DNA from 4 places in the Nonomuraea sp. NPDC050547 genome. Region 2 is predicted to be linked to each of the others. Evidence: riboswitches for the same ligand, from Rfam matches in the RefSeq annotation. Region 2 holds a riboswitch; each other region holds the start of a gene.
What was found. A riboswitch is a leader RNA that binds a small molecule or an ion and turns the genes downstream of it on or off. The one in region 2 is predicted to bind cobalamin.

Region 1 (5,532 bases), on a different contig from region 2:
TGTCATTCGGCCCAACGTAGATCGTGACACCGGTATTGGCAACTGAACTAGTAGGTAAAGCGTTTCACCTCACATTCAACAGAATCCGCCCTTCGTGCGTCTGGGATGTGATGGACGGAAGAAGGGTGAGGCCAGGGTGGACGACTTCGCGGCGTTCGTCGCCGAGCGCGCCGACGCGCTCCTGCGTTACGGGTACGTGCTCAGCGGCAACCCGCACGACGCGGCCGACCTGACCCAGGAGGCGCTGATCAGGCTGCACCGGGCCTGGCCGCGGGTGCGTGGCAAACGCGACCCGGAGAGCTACGTGCGGGTGACCATGGCCAGGCTGCACATCAGCACCTGGCGGTTACGGCGGCGCGAACGGCTCGGCTGGGACCTGCCGGAGACCTCGCACGAGGACGTTCTGCCCTCGGAGTCCGAGCAGGGGCTCTGGCAGGCGCTCGAAGGGCTGCCCAAGAAGCAGCGCGCCGTGCTCGTCCTGCGCTACTACGAGCAGCTGACCGACGCGGAGATCGCCGGGGTGCTCGGCATCTCCCAGGGGACGGTCCGCAGCCACGCCTCGCTCGGGCTGAGCAGGCTCCGCTCGGCGATCGACCGCCCCTCCGCCACGAACGGGAGCGCCCGATGACTCTGGAAGACGAGCTGCGCACCACCTTCGGACACGCCGCCGAGCGCGCGCCACACGCCCCCCAGGGCCTGCCCGCGCACATCGCCGGCCGGTCCAGGCGACGCAGGATCCGCGCGAACGCGCTGATGGCGGCGGTCGCGGTCGTGGTGATCGCCGGAGGGGCCGCGGTGGCGCTGCGCGGCGAACCTCCGCGGCAGCCGATCCCCGCGATCCGTCCCACCTCCACCCCGGCCCGGATCACCGAGGCCGAGCCGGTGGAGAAGGTGTGGCCGGCGGCCGTCACGAAGATCCCCGGCAAGCTGCGCGGCGGCGCGAAGATCCGCCCGCTGAAGCTGATCGGCGACCGGTCCGTGCTGTTCGAGACGTGGGAGAGCCACGAGAAGGCCAACGCGATCTACGCCTACGACCTGGAGGCGCGGACGAGCCGGAAGATCACCAATATCCGCACGCCGAAGGGTGTCTTCGCCAGCAACTGGACGATCGGCACGGACCGGGTCTTCTGGAGCACGATCGAGGACGGCGGCACCGGCCTGTGGTCGGTCCCGCTCGAAGGCGGGAGCACGGAGCGCCTGGCCACCGTGCCGGGACGGGTCGACACGATGGCGGTGGCCGGTGACCGGCTGGCGTTCTCCGTGATGGACGGCGGCGGCGTCTCCACCCTCCCCCTCGGGGGCGGGAAGGTGGAGGCGGTGCGGGGGGCCGAGCGGCACCACATCCTGAGCTGGCCATGGGCGGGGACGCCGAGCGATTACACGCCCAACGGCGAGACCAGCTACGAGGAGATCGTCAACGCCGAGACGGGCGAGACGAACAGGGCGGTGGTGCGCGCGGGCGAGACCTGGGTGCGGTGCGGCGTGCTCACCTGCGTCGGCGCCAGGCCGGACCGGACCGCTTTCATGCGCCTGCGCGACGGCACCCAGGAGCGGGACCTGCCCGAGATCCCTATGCCCGGAATCGCCGCGGACCGGTTCATGACGGTGCGGTTCGACTCGGCCGGCCGCGGTCAGGCGCTGCTCGACCTGGCCACGGGCCGCTCGGGAGACCTCGGCATCCGGCCCGGCGACGATGGCGGGATGCAGGTGGTTCACCCGGGCGTCGGCGACGGCCGGCTCGTGCACTATTCGCTCAAGGGCGAAAACGTGATCATCGACCTCTCGAAGATCACGTGACTGTTGACGAGAACCGGAGGAAAGGATACGTTCCGGTAGATTTCACGGCTGTCAGGGGAAATCCGGTGAGATGCCGGTGCGGACGCGCCACTGTATCCGGGACGTAGATCCCGGGAGCCAGGTCACCTCACGGCCGTGACCTCACCTGTTGGGACGCGTCATCCCTGAGGAGGCCTTGATGAGTGGTGGGACCACTTCGACGTCCGTGCCCTTTCCCCGTTTGCGGCCCTGGCTGCTGAGCGTGCCGTTGTTCCTGTTGATCGCGTACCTGGTCCTGATGGACAACGGCGCGGTCTCACAGACCGGCACCCTGCTCCACGAGCTGATGCACGACGGGCGCCACCTGCTCGGCGTGCCCTGCCACTAGAGGCCGGGCACGATGGTGCGCACCCTTGTGGTCAGAGGCCTGCTCCTGGGCCTGCTGGCCGGACTGTTCGCGGGCGCCTTCGCCTTCCTGGCGGGGGAGCCCCACGTCGACAGCGCTATCGCTTTGGAAGAGGCCGCGGCGGCGGCAGCGCCCGCCGCGCCCGCCGACGATCATCACGGTGAGGAGGCCGAGGTCAGCAGGCCGGTGCAGAAAGCCGGGCTGTTCCTCGCGACGGGCCTCTACGGTCTCGCCGTCGGCGGCATCTTCGGCCTGGTCGTGGCCGGGCTGCGCGGACGGGTCGGGCCCAGGTCGGACCCCGCCCTCGCGTTCGCCGCCGCGGGCACGGCCTATCTGGCGATCGTCCTGCTGCCCTTCCTGAAATATCCCGCCAACCCGCCCGCCGTCGGCGACCCCCACACGATCGGCAGCCGGACCCTGCTCTACGTGGTCATGGTGCTGGTGGGCCTGGCCGCCGTGGCCATCGCGGTCGCCAGTGGGCGCCGGGTCACCGGTGGTCCGTGGGCGCGCTGGAGCGTCACCGTCGTGACCTTCCTCGTGCCGGTGGTCGCCGCGCTGGCGCTGCTGCCGCGGGTCGACGAGGTGCCCGCGGGCTTTCCGGCCACGTTGCTGTGGGAGTTCCGGCTCGCGTCGCTGGGGACACAGCTGGTGTTCTGGGCGGCGTTCGGGGCGCTGTTCGCCTGGGCGGGCGAGCGCGCCGCCCGCCGGACCACCGCCGCCGTCCCAGCCGCCGCACCGAGCTGAGCGGAGTGCTTTTCGTACGGCATGCCAGCACACCAGGCATGCGCACAGCCTGCTTCCCGGCGCCGGAGCAGGCCGATCGCGCCAGCCTGGCGAAGGCCGCCCTTCTGGCCGGGACCGCCGACCTGGCCAGGACGGCGTCATACGCGGGACCCGGCACCCGGCCCGAGCTCCGCGAGCCCGGCGAACTCCGCGAGCCCGGCGTGTCCGGCGACGCGGAGCCCGGTGGGCTTGGGGAGATACTGACGGCCGGGCAGGCGGGGGCGGCGTTCGTCGCGCCGTCGGTGGCCGCGTTGCAGACCGCCTCGGCCATGGGGCTCGCGCCCATCGTGGTCGACGCGCTGGCCGAGGCGGATCACGGCCGGTGGGGCGGCCTGCCGTACACGCGGGTCGCCCAGGAGGAGCCGGACGCGCTCGCGAGCTGGCTCGCCGACCCCGGCGCGGCACCCCACGGCGGCGAGAGCCTCGACCGGATGACGGCGCGCGTCACGGGGTGGCTCGACGAGACGCGGGCCAGGTTCGACGGCCGGCGCGGGCGGCCGTTCCTGGTCATCTGCGACTCGGGAGTCATCCGCGCCGCGCTCGGCCACGCGCTCGGCCTGCCCCCGCTGCACGCCGCCCGTTTCGACCTCGCGCCACTGTCCACCACCGAGCTGGCCGTCACCCGCGGCGGCTGGCGGGTCGCCCACGTCAACCGGGACGCCCTCGAACACCGGAAGGTCACCTCTTGATCGCCACCTACCCGTTCAGCGCGGTCGTCGGGCTCGACGACCTGAAGCTGGCGCTGGTGCTCAACGCCGTCTCGCCCCGGGTGGGCGGCGTGCTCGTCCGCGGGGAGAAGGGCACCGCCAAGTCGACGATCGTCCGCGCGCTGGCCGCCCAGCTGCCGTCGGTGGACGTGGTGGCCGGTTGCCGGTTCGCCTGCGACCCGGCCGCGCCGGACCCGGACTGCCCCGACGGGCCGCACGACCCCGGCGAACACCGCCACCGGCGGCCGGCCTCCCTGGTCGAACTGCCGGTCGGCGCCTCCGAGGACCGGCTCGTCGGCTCGCTCGACGTCGAACGCGCGCTGACCGAAGGCGTGAAGGCGTTCGAGCCGGGACTGCTGGCGGGCGCGCACCGCGGCGTGCTCTACGTCGACGAGGTCAACCTCCTGCACGACCACCTCGTGGACCTCCTGCTCGACGCCGCCGCGCTCGGCACCTGCTATGTCGAGCGCGAAGGCGTGTCGGTACGGCACGCCGCCCGCTTCCTCCTGGTCGGCACCATGAACCCGGAGGAAGGCGAGCTGCGCCCCCAGCTCCTCGACCGGTTCGGACTGACCGTCGAGGTGAAGGCGTCGCGGGACCCGGACGAGCGGGCCGAGGTGGTACGGCGGCGCATGGCCTACGACGCTTCACCCGAGGAGTTCGTGGCGCGGTGGACCGCCCAGGAGTCCGCGCTCGGCGAGCGGATCCTGCGGGCCAGGGCGCTGCTGCGCGGCGGGGTCGCGCTGCCCGACACGCGGCTGCTGCAGATCGCGGCGGTGTGCGCGGGCTTCGAGGTGGACGGCCTGCGCGCCGACCTGGTCACGGCGAACGCGGCCATGGCGCACGCGGCCTGGCAGGGGCGGGACCGGGTGACGGAGGAGGACGTGCGGGTGGCGGCCCGGCTGTCCCTGCCGCACCGGCGGCGCCGGGACCCGTTCGACGCGCCGGGGCTGGACGAGGACCTGCTGGAGGAACTCCTGGACCGCCACCGGGGCGACGACGACCCCGACGGCGGCGGCACCCCTGACACCCCACCGGACGGCCCCGGCTCCCAGCCCGACCAGGGCGAGGCGGGACCCACGCCGGATCCCGGGCCCAACTCCCAGCTCGACCAAAGAGGGGCGGGGGACCAGGAGGAAGGCGGGGACGACTCCTCGGGCGGTGTCACGGCGGTGGCCGGGGTGGGGGCGCCGTATCGGGTGCCGGTGATGAAGGTTCCCGGGCTCGGGGCCGGTGCTTCTGGGCGGAGGTCGCGGGCGCGTACGCCGCGTGGCAGGGCGACCGGGGCGCGGGTGCCGCACGGCAAGGTGAAGGATCTGCACCTGCCGGCGACTCTGCTGGCGGCGGCGCCGTACCAGAAGGAGCGGGGTCGGACCGGAGCCGGGCTGCTGCTGCGCGGCGGCGATCTGCGCGAGGTCGTGCGGGAGGGCAGGGAGAGCAACCTCGTGCTGTTCGTGGTCGACGCGAGCGGCTCGATGGCCGCGCGCAGGCGGATGACCGCGGTGAAGACGGCGGTGCTCAGCCTGCTGCTCGACGCCTACCAGCGCAGGGACAAGGTGGGGCTGGTGACGTTCCGGGGGAGGGGCGCGGAGGTGGCGTTGCCGCCGACGTCGTCGGTGGAGGCGGGGGCGGCGCGGCTGCGGTCGCTGCCGACCGGCGGGCGTACGCCGCTGGCCGAGGGGCTGGCCAGGGCGGCGGAGGTGCTGCGGGTGGAGCGGATGCGCGATCCCGACCGGCGTCCGCTGGTCGTGGTGGTGACCGACGGGCGGGCGACCGCGGGCGGTGACGTGGACGCGGCGGCCGGGCTGCTCAGGGGCGTGGCGTGCGTGGTCGTCGACTGCGAGAGCGGCCCGGTCCGGC
Region 2 (5,532 bases):
CTCGCAGTACTCGGGGTTCTCCAGGGAGCAGGCGATCGCTTCCTGGACGGGGGTCGTCTGAACGGTGGTCTGCGCGATCCGGGTGGCCGGTCGTGAGCGCAGGTAGTAGGTGGTCTTGATGCCCTTCTTCCAGGCATAGGCGTACATCGAGGAGAGCTTGCCGATGGTGGGCGTCGCCATGAACAGGTTCAGCGACTGCGACTGGTCGATGTACGGCGTGCGCGCCGCGGCCAGGTCGATCAGCGCCTTCTGCGGCAGTTCCCACGCGGTGCGGTAGAGCACCTTCAGCTCATCCGGGATGCCGGGGATGTCCTGGACGGAGCCGTCGGCCCGCTTGATGGCGTCGCGCAGGTCCTGCGTCCACAGCCCGCGCTCCTGAAGGTCGCGCACCAGGTACCGGTTGACCTGCAGGAACTCGCCCGACAGCGTCTCGCGCTTGAACACGTTGGACACCTGCGGCTCGATGCACTCGTAGCACCCGGCGATGGAGGCGATCGTCGCCGTCGGCGCGATGGCGATCATGAGCGAGTTGCGCAGCCCGGTCTCGGCGATCCTGGCGCGCAGCGCGTCCCAGCGCTCGGAGGCGCCGACGCCGTAGTGGTCGGGGTGCAGCACGCCCTGGGCGGCGCGGGTGTCGTCGTAGGACGGGTGCCGGCCCCGCTCGACGGCCAGATCGGCGGAGGTGGCGTAGGCGGCGAGGGCGATCTCCTCGGCGATCCTGGTCGACAGCGCCAGCGCCTCCGGCGAGTCGAACGGCAGGCGCAGCGCGAAGAACACGTCGGCCAGGCCCATGACGCCGAGCCCGATCGGCCGCCACCGCTTGTTCGCCTTCTCGGCCTCGGGCGTCGGGTAGAAGCCCAGGTCGATGGTGCGGTCGAGGAAGCGCACCGCGGTGCGGACGGTGCCGGCCAGGCGCTCCCAGTCCAGGCCGGCGCCGGTGACGTGGGCGGCCAGGTTGACCGAGCCGAGGTTGCAGACCGCGGTCTCGCCGTCGCTGGTCACCTCCAGGATCTCGGTGCACAGGTTGGACAGGTGGATGACGTTCTCCGGCCTGGCCGTCTGGTTGGAGACGCGGTTGGCGGCGTCCTTGAAGGTCATCCAGCCGTTGCCGGTCTGGGCGAGCGTGCGCATCATCCGGCCGTACAGGGTGCGGGCCGGCATCTGCCGCGTGTACAGGCCCTGCGCCTCGGCGGCGCGGTAGGCGGTGTCGAAGGCGTCGCCGTACAGGTCGGTGAGGTGCGGGACCGTCTTGGGGTCGAACAGCGACCACACGCCGTCGGACTCCACGCGGCGCATGAACTCGTCCGGCACCCAGTTGGCGAGGTTCAGGTTGTGGGTACGGCGGGCGTCCTCGCCGGTGTTCTCCCGCAGCTCCAGGAACTCCTCGATGTCGGCGTGCCAGGTCTCCAGGTAGACGCAGGCCGCGCCCTTGCGCCGGCCGCCCTGGTTGACGGCGGCCACGGAGGAGTCGAGCGTGCGCAGCCACGGCACGATGCCGTTGGAGTGCCCGTTCGTGCCCTTGATGAGCGATCCGCGCGAGCGGACCCGGGTCCAGGAGATGCCGATGCCGCCGGCGTACTTGGACAGGCGGGCGACCTGCCCGTACCGGTCGTAGATGGACTCCAGCTCGTCCCGGGGCGAGTCCAGCAGGAAGCACGACGACAGCTGCGGCCGGCGCGCGCCGGAGTTGAACAAGGTCGGAGAAGACGGCAGATAGGACAACGTCGACATCAAGGCGTACAGCTCGGCGGCCTCGCCGACCGTCTGGGACAGGCCGCAGGAGACGCGGAGCATGAAGTGCTGCGGGCGCTCCAGCACCTTGCGGGTCTCGGGGTGGCGCAGCAGGTAGCGGTCGTAGACGGTGCGCAGGCCGAAGTACTCGAACCGCTCGTCGGCGTCGGCGTCGATGAGGGCGTCCAGCTCTTCACGATTTTCCCGGACGAAACCGGCGAGCGCGTCCTGGATGAGCCCGGCCGCGTGCGTGGCGGCGACGGAGTCCGAGAACGAGCGGACACCGTGGCCCGCCGCCTCGTCGGCGATCTCCTCGGCCAGCAACCGTGCGGCGACCCGGGAGTTGGCCGGGTCGGCGATCACGCGCGCCGCCGCCTCCTCGATGGCCAGCCGCCGATCCATCTCAACGATCTGCGTCACGTGCAACACTCCTCGCGAGCGAGCTTTCCCCCTGCGAGGGCACGCGAGAGCGCACACGGCAAGTACGGAGATCCCCCGGCCGCGCAGCCCCCGGGCCCTCCCTCGAGGCCCAATGGACAGGACAACCGCTGGCAGGTCTTCGGGCTCGCGGGCGTCTCAACGCGTGAGTCCTACTGGCCGTCGCTTCCCGGACCATGGTCCAGTGCTGATGACGGCGGTCGTTCCCGCTTACCGCTGCGGGGCAGCCCTGGAATCGCACCAGGTTCCCTTTTGCTCCGCCTCCGGGGAGGCGAACCAGCGACAGTGCAGGATCCTACATCTAGTGGCCGATCCCGCAACTATCCCCGGTATGTTGTGCTCGGCGTGTCGAGCATGCCGAGTTCACGGAGTACTCTGCGGGTACGGGCGGACTCGGTGGCCAGCCATGTGGAGAAGTCGTCGCCGCTGAGCGGGATGGCCTCCCAGCCCCCGTTACGGCAGGCCTCGTGCCACGGCGCCGACCGGGTCGCCTCCTCCATCATGCGCACCGCGGCGCCCCGCCGTTCGCCGTCCATCGCCGCGGGCCCGACCACCGCGCACCAGTCGGCGAAGTCGACGCGAACCCCGCACTCCAGGAGCGTGGGGGCGTCGACGCCGGGGACCCGGGCGGCCGAGGAGACGGCCAGCGGCCTGATCCGGCCGGAGTCGAGCCGGGCCCGCCAGTCGCGCAGCCGCCCGGTGGCCGCCGCGACCTTGCCGCCCTGCATGGCTGCCGCCACCTCCTGGGCGCCCGGGTAGCCGGTGTAGTCGATCTTCCTGACGTCCACGCCGAGCCCCTGCGCCACCAGGCCGAACAGCAGGTGATCGGGCTCGCCCAGGGGCCCGCCGGCCAGGTAGGTGCGCTCCGGCTGGGCCAGCAGGTGGGCGGCGAAGGCGTCGAAGTCCTTCAGCCGTGAGTTGGCCGGCACCACCAGCACCTCGACGTTGCCGGTGAGCCTGGCCAGCGGCGTGGTGGCGACGTGCATGGGGCGCTGGTCGTTCAGCTCGGCGGCGGCCAGCGCGGGCAGGCCGGTGACGGTGACGGTGGTCGTGCCGCCCGTGCCGGTGGCGGGGTAGCCGGTCCTGCGCAGGGTGCGGTAGAGCGCCTGTGCGACCGCGGCCCATCGCTCACCGCCGGGGACGACGCCGACGGGGCCGAGGCCGTTCGCGCCGCCACCCGCGCCGGCGCATCCGGAGACACAGGCGGCCAGGCCGAGCCCGAGTGCGAAGAACTGCCGACGCCGCATGATGCCCCTCCCCGAACCCCGATAGACCTCCCATTACATGAGGTTATTGGCAGATCACACGGTGTTACACATCGGGGGGCACTCTTCACGTTTCATCGGCCGGCAGCGCGAACAACCTGATGTAGAGCGGGCGGGCGTCCGGGGGCGCGTCGTCGGCCTGGTGACTGTACTTGGACAGCAGCGCGATGTACTCCTCGAAGAAGGCGTCGAACCCCTCCTTGGTCATCCGGCCGAACCCCCGTGAGGCCTTGGCCCAGTCGGGATCGCGCCGGTAGGCGGCCCCGAAGCGGTCCATCAGCGCGCGGTCCTCGGCCATGCCGATGCGGTAGAACTCCTCCAGCACCGCGCGGCTCTCCGGCGCCACGTCGCGGAAGTTCGGCGTGCGGATGTCGCGCGGCATGTCGGCCTTGCGCCACCAGCGCTCGCGGCCGGCCGAACGCTCGGGAATCTCCTCGATGAAGCCGTACTTCTCCAGCTGGCGCAGGTGGTAGCTGGTCGTGCCGGTCTTGGCGCCGAGCAGCTCGCCCAGCGTGGTGGAGGTGGCGGGGCCGTGCACGTTGAGGTGCGACAGCATGCGCCGGCGCATCGGATGGGCCAGGGCCTTCAGACGCTCGTGATCGTCGAGATACAGCGGCGCCCCATCCTCATCCCTCATGAGGAGAGAGCTTAGTCCTGCCGGATGATTTCTGCAGACATGTCTTTGCCGACAAATCTCTGCAGAGTAGCGTCGGCAGCATGAAGAGGTTAGTGATCATGTTGTTCGCGCTCGTCTGCGCGTTCGTTCCGGCCGTTCCCGCGCTGGCCGCCGACGGGCTGACCGTCACCGAGGTCTCCTTCCGCGGCAGCGGCGGGCTCCAGATGCACGGCAGCGTGCTGGTCCCCTCCGGCGCGCGCGGGCCGCTGCCCGGCCTGGTGCTCGTGCACGGATCAGGCGGCGGCACCCCGCGTACGAAGCTGATGACCGAGGCCGAGGCCTTCGCCCGCCAGGGCCTGGCCGTGCTGGTCTACGACAAGCGCTCCGAGGGCTACTCGATGACCGTCCGCGACTACGGCCAACTGGCCGGCGACGCGCTCGGCGCGCACGCGGCCCTGCGCGCCTTCGCGGGGGTCGATCGGGGCAACGTCGGCATCTGGGGCCTGAGCGAGGGTGGCTGGGTCGCCCCGCTGGCCGCCACCCGCTCCAAGGACGTCGCCTTCGTGGTGATCGTCGGCGGCAACGCCATGCAGCCGCTGCGCCAGCAGACCTGGGCGGTCGCCGCCGGGCTGCGCAACGCCGGCGTCAGCGGCCCGGTGCCCGACCGCGGTGTACCCGCCGTCTACCGGCTGCTGGCCGGGGCGGGGCAGTTCCCGATGCCCTGGCACGACGCGCAGGCCGTGCTCGCCCGGGTCACCCAGCCCGTGCTCGGCATCTGGGGCGCCCACGACCTGCTCACCCCGCCGCGGGAGACCCCGGGGCTGCTGGCCGAGGGCCTCGCGCACGAGAACTACACGCTGCGCTACTTCGCCGGCGCCGACCACGCCGCCCACCTCACGCCCGACCGCGGCGTCACCCGCTCCCCCGAGCTCGCGCCCGGCTACGCCGAGGCCGTCGGGACCTGGGTGAAGCGCGTCGCCGCCGGGCGGCTGCCGACCGCGGAGAGCGTGGGCGAACTGCCCGGCCAGGCGTCGATGACCGTCGCGGTCCCGCCGCCGGCCTGGTGGGAGTCGGCCGCGGTGCAGGTGGGGGCGCTCCTGCTGTTCCTCGTGGCCTTCCTGGGCTACCCGGTGTGGGCGCTGGTCAGGCGGGTGCGGGGCCGTACCCCGGCGGAAGCGGGGGCGCGCTGGCCGCGGACGGTGGCGATCGCCGCGCCCGTGGCGGCCTTCGGCGCGCTGGCCTACCTGTTCTACTCGGTCATGACGGGCGGCAAGCTGGGCTCGCCCGGCCCGCTGGTGGCCGGCCGCCCGCTCGTCTGGCTGGTCCTGCAGGCCCTCGCGGTGCTCGCGCTGGTCGCGGCCGTGCTCACGGTGCCCGCCGCGCGCCGGGCCCGCGGTTCCGAGCGGGTACGGCTGGCCGTCCTGCTGACCGGCGCCGCCGCCTTCCTGCCCTGGGCGCTCTACTGGGGACTGCTGACGCCGT
Region 3 (5,532 bases), on a different contig from region 2:
CAGGTAGTGGTGGCTCGGCGGCAGGTCGGGGTCGTGGTAGATGGCGATCGGGTTCTCGCCGAAGCCGCGCGGCGGCTGGACCATGACCACCACGTTGCCCGCGCGCAGGGCCGCCAGCACGATGTCGCCCTCGTGCACGAACAGCTCGCCGGGCGGCGTACCCCAGTGCCGTTCCATGCCGGCGCGCAGGTCCGCGGGCAGTGTGCGGTACCAGCGCTCGTAGTCGGCGGCGGGGATGCGCACCGGGTTTCCCGCCAGGTGTTCCTCGGTCAGCCAGTCCTGGTCCTGGCCGCCGGCGGCGATCAGCGCGTGGATGAGCGCGTCGCCGTCCTGCTCGGCGACCCCGGGGAAGCCTTCGCCGAGGTCGTAGCCGGCCTCGGCCAGCCTGGCCAGCAGCCCGACCGTGCTCGCGGGGGTGTCCAGGCCGACCGCGTTGCCGACCCTGGAGTGCTTGGTCGGGTACGCCGACAGCATGACCACGAGCCGCCGCTCGGCCGGCGGCGTGTGCCTGAGCAGGCCGTGGCGCACCGCGATCCCGGCCACGCGGCGGGCTCGCTCGGGGTCGGCCGTGTAGACGGTCAGGCCGTCCTCGTCGATCTCCTTGAACGAGAACGGCACCGTGATGATCCGGCCGTCGAACTCGGGGATGGCCACCTGCGAGGCGGCGTCGAGCGGGGACAGGCCGTCGTCGTTGTCCTCCCACTCCTTCTTGCCGCTGGTCAGGCAGAGTCCTTGCAGGATCGGGACGTCCAGGGTGGCCAGCGCGCCGACGTCCCACGCCTCGTCGTCGCCGCCCGCGCCCGCGGTGGCCGGACGGGAGCCGCCCGCCGCCAGGACGGTCACGACCAGGGCGTCGGCGGTGCGCAGGACGTCGAGGAGCGCCGGTTCTGCCGTTCTGAGCGAGGAGCAGTACACCGGCAGCGGCCGGCCGCCCGACTCCTCGATCGCCCGGCACAGGGACTCCACGAACGCGGTGTTGCCGGCCACGTGGTGGGCCCGGTAGTACAGGACGCCGATCACGGGGCCCTCGGTGGCCTTGGAGTCGCGCTCCAGCGGGCCCCAGGAGGGCATGGGGGCCGGTGGGGCGAAGCCGTACCCGGTCAGGAGGACCGTGTCGGACAGGAAGCCGTGCAACTCGGCGAGGTTGGCGGGGCCGCCGTGCGCGAGGTAGGCGTGCGCCTCGGCGACGACGCCCGCGCTCACCGTGGACAGTTCCATCAGCTCGGCGTCGGGGGCCTGCTCGCCGCCGAGCACGACGACCGGGCGTGGGCCGGCGAGCAGCGCGTCGAGGCCTTCCTCCCACGCGCGGCGGCCGCCGAGCAGCCGGACCACGATCAGGTCGACGCCGTCCACGAGCGCGGGCAGGTCGTCGGTGAGCAACCTGGCGGGGTTGCCCAGGCGGTAGTCAGCGCCGCTGGCGCGCGCGCTCAGCAGGTCGGTGTCGGATGTAGAGAGCAGCAGAACGCCAGGCACGCCGCAGTCCTCCCTCGGGGTCCTCGCCCCGTTCGCAGGTGTCGCGACGGCAGGAGTCTCCTGGCTCCCGGATCCATGCTCACCCCGGCCTTCCCGCCCATCGCTGGACAGTGGCCTGTGGTGGGGTTCGCTTCCCGGTCACAGTGGCGGGACCGCGCCGGTTTCTCACCGGCTTCCTCCCATTGCCGTCGCCTAAGGGTGAGCCTACTGGCGTTACCATCCTCATCGTGTCCATAGCCGACTTTTCCGGACGTCTCCGCCCAGATGCCTGTCCGGGAGCGCTACAGACGCACGCCGCGGCGGACGGCCCGCTGGCCAGGATCCGCCTGCCCGGCGGTGCCATCACCCCAGCTCAGCTGCGTGAGCTGGCCGCCTTTGGCGCGAGCGGGATCGAGCTGACCTCGCGCGCCAACGTCCAGGTGCGTGCGGTGGAATCTCCGGCGGTCTTCGCCGACCGGATGGCCGCGGTGGGCCTGTTGCCCTCGCCGACGCACGAGCGGGTGCGCAACATCGTCGCCTCGCCGCTCGGCGGGCGGCTGACCGGCTTCGCCACCCACCCCCTCGTGGAGGCGCTGGACCGCGCCCTGTGCGCCGACCCCGCCTTGGCCGGCCTGCCCGGCCGCTTCCTGTTCGCCCTGGACGACGGCACCGGCGACGTCGCCTCGCTGGGCGCCGACGTCACCCTGGTCGAGGACGGCATCCTGCTGGCCGGTACGCCCTTCTCGACGCCCGGCGACGGAGTGGACATCCTCCTGGCCGCCGCGCGAGCCTTCCTGGCCGAGCGCGCGGACAGCGGCGCCTGGCGCGTCGCCGAACTCCCCGACGGCCCCGCCCGCGTCGCCGCCCGCCTCAGCGCCGCCCGCGTCCAGGCCGCCGCCGCGGTGGCCTCCCCGCAGCGGGCGCGCGGGGCCGGGGTGGTCGCGCTGCCGGACGGGCGGGTGGCGGTGGAGGCCGTGGTCCCGCTCGGGCGCCTGACCGCGGCCCAGGCGCGCCTGCTCGCCGACCTCGATGTCCCGGTACGGCTCACGCCCTGGCGTACCGTCGTGCTCCTCGACCTCGCCGAAGCACCCGACCTGACCGGATCCGGCCTGGTCACCGACCCGGACTCCCCCTGGACAGGGGTGAGCGCGTGCACCGGCAGCCCCGGCTGCGCCAAGTCCCTGGCCGACGTCCAGCACGACGCCGCCCAGTGGGTGGCCGCCCGTGAGCGCCGCCCGGAACTGCCCGTGCACTGGGCAGGCTGCGAGCGCCGCTGCGGCCTGCCCAAGGGCCGGGTCGTCGAGATGGTCGCGACCGGCGACGGATACCAAGAAAGGCAGAAGTGAGCGACTACATACGCGACGGCGCCGAGATCTACCGGCGTTCGTTCGCCACCATCCGCGCCGAGACGGACCTGTCCGGGCTCCCGGCCGACGTGGCCCAGGTGGCGGTGCGGATGATCCACTCATGCGGGATGACCGACCTGGTCGGCGATCTCGGCTGGTCGCCGCGCGTGGTCGGGGACGCGCGCGCGGCGCTCGGGGCGGGGGCGCCGATCCTGTGCGACGCCATGATGGTGGCCTCCGGCGTGACCAGGCGCAGGCTGCCCGCCGGCAACGAGGTGATCTGCACGCTCGGCGCGCCCGGCGTGGCCGAACTGGCGGAGAAGCTCGGCACCACGCGCAGCGCGGCGGCGCTGGAGTTCTGGCGCGACCGGCTGGACGGCTCCGTCGTGGCGATAGGCAACGCGCCCACGGCACTGTTCCGGCTGCTGGAGATCGTCGCGGAGGGCGGGCCGAGACCGGCGGCGGTGCTGGGGATTCCCGTGGGGTTCATCGGCGCGGCCGAGTCCAAGCAGGCGCTGGCCGAGAGCGGGCTTGAGCACCTCGTGGTGCGCGGCAGGCGCGGCGGCAGCGCGATGACGGCGGCGGCGGTCAACGCCATCGCCAGCGAGGTGGAGTGATGGAACACAACGAGCGCGCGGCGGGCAGAGAGCCGGCGGCGGACAGCGAGCGGGCGGCGGGCGCCGGGCGGCTTTTCGGGGTGGGGCTCGGACCTGGGGATCCGGAGCTGATCACGGTGAAGGCGGCCAGGCTGATCGGCGAGGCCGACGTCATCGCCTACCACGCCGCCCGGCACGGACGCAGCATCGCCCGTTCGATCGCCCTGCCGTACCTGCGGGAAGGGCAGATCGAAGAGTTGCTGCTCTACCCGCTGACCACGGAGACCACCGACCACCCGGGCGGCTACCAGGGCGCGCTGGACGACTTCTACGTCGAGTGCGCCGCCAGGCTCGCCGCCCACCTCGACGCCGGGCGGACGGTCGTGGTGCTGAGCGAGGGCGACCCGCTCTTCTACGGCTCCTACATGCACATGCACAAGCGCCTGGCCCACCGCTACCCGACCGAGGTGGTGCCGGGCGTCACCTCGATCAGCGGGGCGTCGGCGGTGCTCGGCCGTCCCCTGGTCGAGCGGGACGAGACGCTGACCGTGCTGCCCGGCACCCTGCCCGGCGAGGTGCTGGCCGAGAAGCTGCGCGCCACCGACTCGGCGGCGGTGCTGAAGCTGGGCCGTACCTTCGAGAAGGTACGCGACGCGCTGGCCGAGGCCGGACGGCTGGACGACGCCTGGTACGTGGAACGCGCCACCATGGGCGCCCAGCGGGTCGCGCCGCTGAAGGACGTGGATCCCGAGGGCGTCCCGTACTTCTCGCTGGCGCTGCTGCCGAGCCCGGCCGAGCACACGTTCGTGCCCGAGAAGCCGGCGGGGCAGGGGCCGGGCGAGGTCGTCGTGGTCGGGCTCGGGCCCGCCGGGCGGCCGTGGCTCACGCCGGAGGCGCAGGAGGCGCTGGCCGCCGCCACCGACCTGGTCGGCTACGGCCCCTACGTGGACCGCGTCCAGCCGAACCCGCGCCAGCGCCGCCACCGCACCGACAACCGGGTCGAGGCCGAGCGGGCCAGGCACGCGCTGGAGATGGCGCGCGACGGCGCCCGGGTGGCGGTCGTCTCCTCCGGCGATCCGGGCGTGTTCGCGATGGCCAGCGCGGTGCTGGAGGCGGCGTCCGACTTCCCCGGCGTGCCGGTGCGAGTGGTGCCGGGGCTGACCGCCGCGCAGGCCGTGGCCGGGCGGGTGGGGGCGCCGCTGGGGCACGACTACTGCGTACTGTCCCTGTCTGACCTGCTCAAGCCGTGGGAGGTGGTGGCCGAGCGGCTGCGCGCCGCGGCGCGGGCCGACCTGGTGCTGGCGTTGTACAACCCGGCCTCGCGCAGCCGTACCTGGCAGGTGGGCGCCGCGCGTGACCTGCTGCTTGAGCACCGCGCGCCGGGCACACCGGTGGTGATCGGCCGCGACGTCGGCGGGCCGCGGGAGTCGATCACCGTCACCACGCTGGCCGGTCTCGACCCGGCCGACGTGGACATGCGCTGCCTGCTGATCATCGGCTCCTCGACCACCCGGGTGAGCGAGAGCGGCGCCGTCTACACCCCGCGCCGCTACCCGGCCTGAACCCAGGCCGCCGCCTCGCCCGCGCTCTCCACCAGCCGCACCCCCGCGGGCAGCGGCGGCCGATCCACCATGATCACCGGGAGTCCCGCCTCCCGGGCCGCGACCAGCTTCGCGCTCGTCATGGAGCCGCCGCTGTCCTTGGTGACCAGCACGTCGAGGCGGTGCCCGCCGATGAGCGCGCGCTCACCCTCCACGGTGTACGGCCCGCGGTCCAGCAGCACGTGCGCGTTCGCGGGCACCGGCGGCTCGGGCGGATCCACCGATCTGGCCAGGAACCACATCGAGGTGAGCCCGGCGAACACCGGCAGGCTCCGCCGTCCCGTCGTCAGGAACACCCGCCCGCCGGGGAACTCCCGGTCCAGTTCGCCGGCCGCCGCGGGCAGGGAGGGCACGCGGCGCCACCGGTCGTCCGGCCCCTCCTGCCAGCCGGGACGGCGCAGCACCAGCAACGGCACCCCGGCCAGGGCGGCGGCCTCGGCGGCCGAGGCGCTCATCCGCTCGGCGAACGGGTGGGTCGCGTCCACGAGCCTCTCGACCCCTTCGGCCGCGATCCACCGGGCCAGCCCGTCGGGGCCG
Region 4 (5,532 bases), on a different contig from region 2:
TACGCGATGGCCTACCACGCCGGGGCCGAGCTCAGCGGCATCGAGTGCTTCCAGATCAACCCGCTGATCAAGGACTACAACGGGCCCGCCTGCGCGTACGTGGCCAACCCGTTCGGCGGCTACCAGGTCAACAACAGGGGCGAGCGCTTCGTCGACTCCGACTACTGGTCGGGCCAGATGATGGCGGAGGTGGCGGCCGAGATCGCCTCGGCCCGCGGCCCCATCTACCTGAAGCTGACCCATCTGCCGGACGAGACGATCAGCGCGGTGGAGACGATCCTGCACTCGACCGAGCGGCCGACCAGGGGCACCTTCCACGCCGGGCGCGGGCACGACTACCGCACCCACGACGTCGAGATGCACATCTCCGAGATCGGCCTGTGCGGCGGCCACTCCGCCTCCGGCGTCTGGGTGGACGAGCACGGCCGGACCACCGTGCCCGGCCTGTACGCGGCGGGCGACCTGGCCTGCGTCCCCCACAACTACATGATCGGCGCCTTCGTCTTCGGCGACCTGGCCGGAGCCCACGCCGCCGCCGCGGCCACGCCCGTGCCCGCGACGTTGCCGCAGGGGCAGGTGAGCGCCGCCCACGAACTCGTCTACCGCCCGCTGCGCAACCCGGACGGGCCGCCCCAGCAGCAGGTCGAGTACAAGCTGCGCCGCTTCGTCAACGACTACGTCGCCCCGCCCAAGACCGCCGCCAGGCTGGACCTCGCGCTGGAGTCGTTCGAGCGCATGCGCGAGGAGATCGCCTCGATGGGCGCCCGAACCCCGCACGAGCTGATGCGCTGCGCCGAGGTGGACTTCATCCGCGACTGCGCCGAGATGGCCGCCCGCGCCTCCCTCACCCGCACCGAGAGCCGCTGGGGCCTCTACCACGACCGCGCCGACCTGCCCGCCCGCGACGACGGCGCGTGGCTGTTCCACCTGAACCTGCGCAAGCGCGCCGACGGCGCGATGGAGTTCCTCAAGCGCCCGGTCGAGCCCTACCTGGTCCCGGTCGAGGAGTTCGCGCCGTCCGCCGCCGCCCCCGCCGTCCTGGCCGCGCACACCTCCGCCCCGGTACGGCGGGCCGCCCCCGTCACCACCGAGCGCACCGGCGTGGGCCGCCGCTCCCCGCGCATACTCGAGCTGCACCGCCTGGCCGAGGAACAGCCCACCACCGAGCAGCTCGCCCCCTACCTGGCCGACCCCGACCCCAAGGTGCGCAGGGCCGCGATCGCCACCCGCACCGAGACCGTCCCCGACGGCGCCGGCCCCGCCCTGGTCGCCGCCCTCGCCGACGAGCACGGCACGGTACGGCGGGCCGCCGCCACCGGCCTGCGCGAGCTCGCCGAGGTGCTCCGCCCGCCCCTCGACCTGGACGCGGCGCTGGCCGGAGGCGACGCGCTCGTCCGCGCCACCGCCCTGGACCTGCTGCGCGCGCTGCGCCTGGGCGGCAGAGACGTCTTCGCCGCCGCGATCGCCGACGCCGACCACCGGGTGCGCATCGAGGCCATCCGCGGCCTGGTCTCGCTGGACGAGCCGGACCTGGTAGCGGCCGCCGCCGGCGACCCGTCGCGGGAGGTACGAGTCTGGGTGGCCAAGGGGCTCGGCATCATCGGCAAGCCCGCGCCCGTGCTGGAGACGCTGGCCGCCGACGCCGACCCGCTGGTCAGGGCCGCCGCCCTGGAGTCGTCGGCCGGTGCGGGCGGGCCGCTGGTGGCGGCGGCCGTACAGGCGATGGACGACCCGCGGTGGCAGGTGCGGGTGGGCGCGGCCCGCGCGCTCGCCGCCGCCGACCGCGCCAGTGCGCCGGCGCCGCTCGTGGCGGCGCTGTCGGACGAGAACCTCGACGTGCGCAAGGCGGCCGTGCTGGCACTGACCCGCTGGGCGGACACGGCCGAAGCGGGCGCGGCACTGGAGGCGGCGCTGGGCGATCCGGACGCGGACGTGCGCGCTTACGCGCGACGGGCGCTGGCCGGGTAGCGCCGCCTCCTCAGCCCGTCATGTGCGTCAGCCGGTCGATTCCGGCTCGGCTGACGGCGAGACCACGCTGCCGTCGTCCGCCTTGATCTTGACCTTCGCCTTGGTCCCGTCTGCGGCGGTCACGTCGGCCTCCCAGACCACCGTGCCGTTGTCCCTGTCCAGGGACAGCTCGGTGATCTTGCCGTCCGGGTACTCGCCGGCGACCTTCTCCGCGGCGTCGGAGTAGGTGGTCTTGGCCGCCTCGGCCTGCGCCTTGTGCTTGGCCTTCTCCGCGTCGTCGTCGGCCTCCGCCGACGGCGTGCCGACGACCTTCCAGGTCATCGCGTCGACCCGGACCTTGCTCTCGGCGCCGTCCGCGCCGATGATGGTGACCTTCCACACGCCCTCGTCGGAGTCCAGGCCGGTGACCGTGCCCTCCACGGCGGCCAGCGCGGCCTCGCCCGCCTTCTTGACGTCGTCGGCACCGGTACCGGCGTCCGGCGAGCCCATGTCGCTGGGATCGGCCGGCGGTGTGGCAGGACTCTGGACGGCGAGGCCGGCGGTGTTCTGGGCGCCCCCGGAACCGCAGGCCGTGATCGTGAACAGCGCGGCGGCGGCCGCGGCCGCGCGAATAGCGTGCTTCTTAGAATTTTCCCCCATGAGGTGCACGCTGCCCCGAATATCTCCTCGGCATTCCCGCAGGTCAGTAGATCATGAAGGCGTACGGCCTGGTTGGCAGCCCTCCGGATATGCCACGATAGATCCCGAAATAGGCGACGGCGGATCGAGGAAGCCGGTGTGAATCCGGCGCGGTCCCGCCACTGTGATCGGCGAGCGAGCCCCGACGAAGCCACTGCCCTTGCGGGCGGGAAGGCCGGGGTGAGCGTTGACCCGAGAGCCAGGAGACTCACGCGGTCGCCACCTCACGACCTTGGGGCGGATCTCCCCATGAGAGGAACGGTGGACGGCATGCCCTTCCCCGCGAGCCCGCGCGCGCTCGTACCCCTGCTCGTCGCCTCGGCCCTGCTGGCCGGCTGTGCGAGCGCTCCCGCACCGGCCGCCGAACAGGCGGCCGGAGTCCCCGCGGGATTCCCCGTCACCGTCGTCAGCTGCGGCGTCAGCACCACCTACGAGCGGCCGCCCCGCCGGGCCGTCGCGCTCAACCAGCACGCCACCGAGATCATGCTCGCGCTCGGGCTGGAGAAGTCGATGGCGGGCACCGCTTACCTCGATGACGCGATCTTGCCCGAGTACAAGGCCGCCTATGACCGGATCAAGGTACTGGCCAAGGAGTACCCCTCCTTCGAGGCGCTGCTCTCGGCCGAGCCGGACTTCGTCTACGGCGGCTTCGAGAGCGCCTTCGACGCCAAGGAGGGCCGCGGCCGGGACGTGCTGGCCAAGTCCGGCATCGACACCCACGTCAACTCCGAGGAATGCCCGAACGGCCCGGTCACCGCGGCCCAGGCCGAGGAGGAGATCCGTACCATCGGCCGCGTCTTCGGCGTCGGCGAGCGCGCGGAGCGGCAGATCGGCGCCATGCGGACCGTCCTGGACGGCGTTGCGAAGAAGCTCGGCGACGTCGAGCCGGCCAAGGTGTTCGTCTACGACTCCGGCGACAAGACCGCCTTCACCGCGGGCGGCGCCGGGATCGGCAACGAGATGATCAAACTGGCCGGCGGGGCCAACCTCTTCGCCGACCTGCCCAAGGCGTGGGGAAACGTCTCCTTCGAGCAGGTCGCCGAGCGCGCGCCCGAGGTCATCGTCATCTACGACTACGGCCAGACCACGGTCGAGGCCAAGAAGAAGTTCCTGCTGGCCAGCCCAGCGCTCAAGGACGTGCCCGCGATCAAGAAGCAGCGGTTCGCCGTGCTGCCCCTGTCGTCGGCGGTGCTCGGGGTGCGGGTGCCGGCCGGGGTGGAGGCGCTGGCCCGGCAGATCCATCCGGACCGGTTCAAGTGACGCGGGCGGTGCGGCGTGCGCCGTACCCGCTGATCCTCGCGGTGCTCGCCGCCGCGCTGCTGCTGGCCGCGACGGCGGGCGTCGCGGCGGGCTCGGTCGGCCTGCCGTTCGGGGAGGTCTGGTCGATCCTGCTGCACCGGCTCCGGCTGCCGCTGGGCGAGCCCACCTGGCCGGCCGTGCGCGAGACGATCGTCATGGACGTACGGCTGCCGCGGGTGCTGCTCTGCGCGGTCGTCGGCGCCGGGCTGTCGGTCTGCGGCATGGCCCTGCAGGCGCTGGTGCGCAACCCGCTGGCCGACCCGATGCTGCTCGGCGTCTCCTCCGGCGGCACCGTCGGCGCGGTCGCCGTGATGGTGCTCAACCTGTCGGTGTTCGGCGCGCTGACGCTGCCCCTGGCCGCCTTCGCCGGCGCCCTCCTCGCGCTCTTCCTCGTGTACGGCCTGGCCAGAGCGGGCGGCCGGATGACCACGATCCGGCTGGTGCTGGCCGGAGTCGCCACGGCCGAGGTGCTGTCGGCCGTGGCCAGCTTCCTCATCGTCACCTCCAACGACCCGCACAAGGCCGACTCGGCGCTGCGCTGGATGCTGGGCGGCCTGGCCGGCACCACCTGGGACCTGCTCTGGATCCCGGCGGCCGCCGTGCTGCTCGGCACCGCCGTGCTGCTGGGCGTCAGCCGTCCGCTCAACCTGCTGCTGGCGGGGGAGGAGGCCGCCGCCGCGCTCGGGCTGGACGTGCACCGCTTCCGCGGCGCGATGTTCGTGCTGGTGGCGCTGATGATCGGCGCGATCGTCGCGGTCAGCGGGTCGATCGGGTTCGTCGGGCTGATGATGCCGCACGTGGTCAGGCTGCTGGTCGGCGCCGACCACCGGCGGGCGCTGCCTGCCGCCGCGCTCATGGGCGCGGCCTTCCTGATCGCCGCCGACCTCGCCGCCCGCAGCCTCATCGCCCCCGAGGAGATCCCGATCGGCATCCTGACCGCGGTGACCGGCGGCCCGTTCTTCCTGTGGCTCATGCGGAGAAAGGCGGCCCGATGACCCCCGGTGAGCTGCGCGCCGAGGGCGTGAGCGTCGTGGTGAACGGGCGGGCCCTGGTCAGCGAGGTCACCCTGGCCGCCGCGCCGGGGGAGCTCGTCGCGCTCGTGGGCCCGAACGGCGCGGGCAAATCCACCCTCCTGCGGACCTTCTACCGCGCCGTGCGGCCCACCTCCGGGCGGGTGCTCCTGGACGGGGACGACATCTGGCGCATGCCGGCCAAACGGCTGGCCCGTACGCTGGCCGCCGTTCTGCAGGAGTCGCCGGGCTCCTTCGAACTGACCGTGCACGACGTGGTGGCGATGGCGCGCACGCCGTACAAGCGCCCTTTCGAGGGCGACGACGACTCCGACCGGAGCATCGTGCTGGGGGCGCTGACCGAGCTGGACGTCGCCGACCTGGCCGAGGCGCCCTTCGACCGGCTGTCGGGCGGGGAGAAGCAGCGCGTGCTCATCGCCCGCGCGCTCGCCCAGCAGCCGGGCACGATGATCCTCGACGAGCCCACCAACCACCTCGACCTGCGCCACCAGCTCGACGCCCTGCGGCTGGTGCGGCGGCTGGGCGTGACCGCCGTGGTCGCGCTGCACGACCTCAA

Region 1: linked by a shared signal. The riboswitch ahead of ACIBHY_RS34465 (CbtB-domain containing protein) and the one ahead of ACIBHY_RS14005 (ribonucleoside-diphosphate reductase subunit alpha) in region 2 are both predicted to bind cobalamin.
Region 3: linked by a shared signal. The riboswitch ahead of cobN (cobaltochelatase subunit CobN) and the one ahead of ACIBHY_RS14005 (ribonucleoside-diphosphate reductase subunit alpha) in region 2 are both predicted to bind cobalamin.
Region 4: linked by a shared signal. The riboswitch ahead of ACIBHY_RS04485 (ABC transporter substrate-binding protein) and the one ahead of ACIBHY_RS14005 (ribonucleoside-diphosphate reductase subunit alpha) in region 2 are both predicted to bind cobalamin.

What each region holds. Positions count from the first base shown of each region.
Region 1 is NZ_JBITGW010000015.1:279,846-285,377, forward strand. Features, by position in the region: gene ACIBHY_RS34450 (YbaB/EbfC family nucleoid-associated protein) at 1-6, opposite strand, end outside; gene ACIBHY_RS34455 (SigE family RNA polymerase sigma factor) at 137-628, shown strand; gene ACIBHY_RS34460 (hypothetical protein) at 625-1,797, shown strand; adenosylcobalamin (AdoCbl) riboswitch at 1,827-1,974, shown strand; gene ACIBHY_RS34465 (CbtB-domain containing protein) at 2,003-2,164, shown strand; gene ACIBHY_RS34470 (CbtA family protein) at 2,177-2,926, shown strand; gene ACIBHY_RS34475 (histidine phosphatase family protein) at 2,965-3,654, shown strand; gene ACIBHY_RS34480 (putative cobaltochelatase) at 3,651-5,532, shown strand, end outside.
Region 2 is NZ_JBITGW010000005.1:38,144-43,675, forward strand. Features, by position in the region: gene ACIBHY_RS14005 (ribonucleoside-diphosphate reductase subunit alpha) at 1-2,151, opposite strand, end outside; cobalamin riboswitch at 2,264-2,465, opposite strand; gene ACIBHY_RS14010 (Bug family tripartite tricarboxylate transporter substrate binding protein) at 2,490-3,416, opposite strand; gene ACIBHY_RS14015 (ArsR/SmtB family transcription factor) at 3,502-4,071, opposite strand; gene ACIBHY_RS14020 (alpha/beta hydrolase) at 4,152-5,532, shown strand, end outside.
Region 3 is NZ_JBITGW010000015.1:289,459-294,990, forward strand. Features, by position in the region: gene cobN (cobaltochelatase subunit CobN) at 1-1,473, opposite strand, end outside; cobalamin riboswitch at 1,504-1,709, opposite strand; gene ACIBHY_RS34500 (precorrin-3B synthase) at 1,701-2,798, shown strand; gene ACIBHY_RS34505 (precorrin-8X methylmutase) at 2,795-3,415, shown strand; gene ACIBHY_RS34510 (precorrin-2 C(20)-methyltransferase) at 3,415-4,956, shown strand; gene ACIBHY_RS34515 (cobalt-precorrin-6A reductase) at 4,944-5,532, opposite strand, start outside.
Region 4 is NZ_JBITGW010000001.1:957,529-963,060, forward strand. Features, by position in the region: gene ACIBHY_RS04475 (fumarate reductase/succinate dehydrogenase flavoprotein subunit) at 1-1,968, shown strand, start outside; gene ACIBHY_RS04480 (PepSY domain-containing protein) at 1,996-2,607, opposite strand; cobalamin riboswitch at 2,734-2,856, shown strand; gene ACIBHY_RS04485 (ABC transporter substrate-binding protein) at 2,896-3,906, shown strand; gene ACIBHY_RS04490 (FecCD family ABC transporter permease) at 3,915-4,940, shown strand; gene ACIBHY_RS04495 (ABC transporter ATP-binding protein) at 4,937-5,532, shown strand, end outside.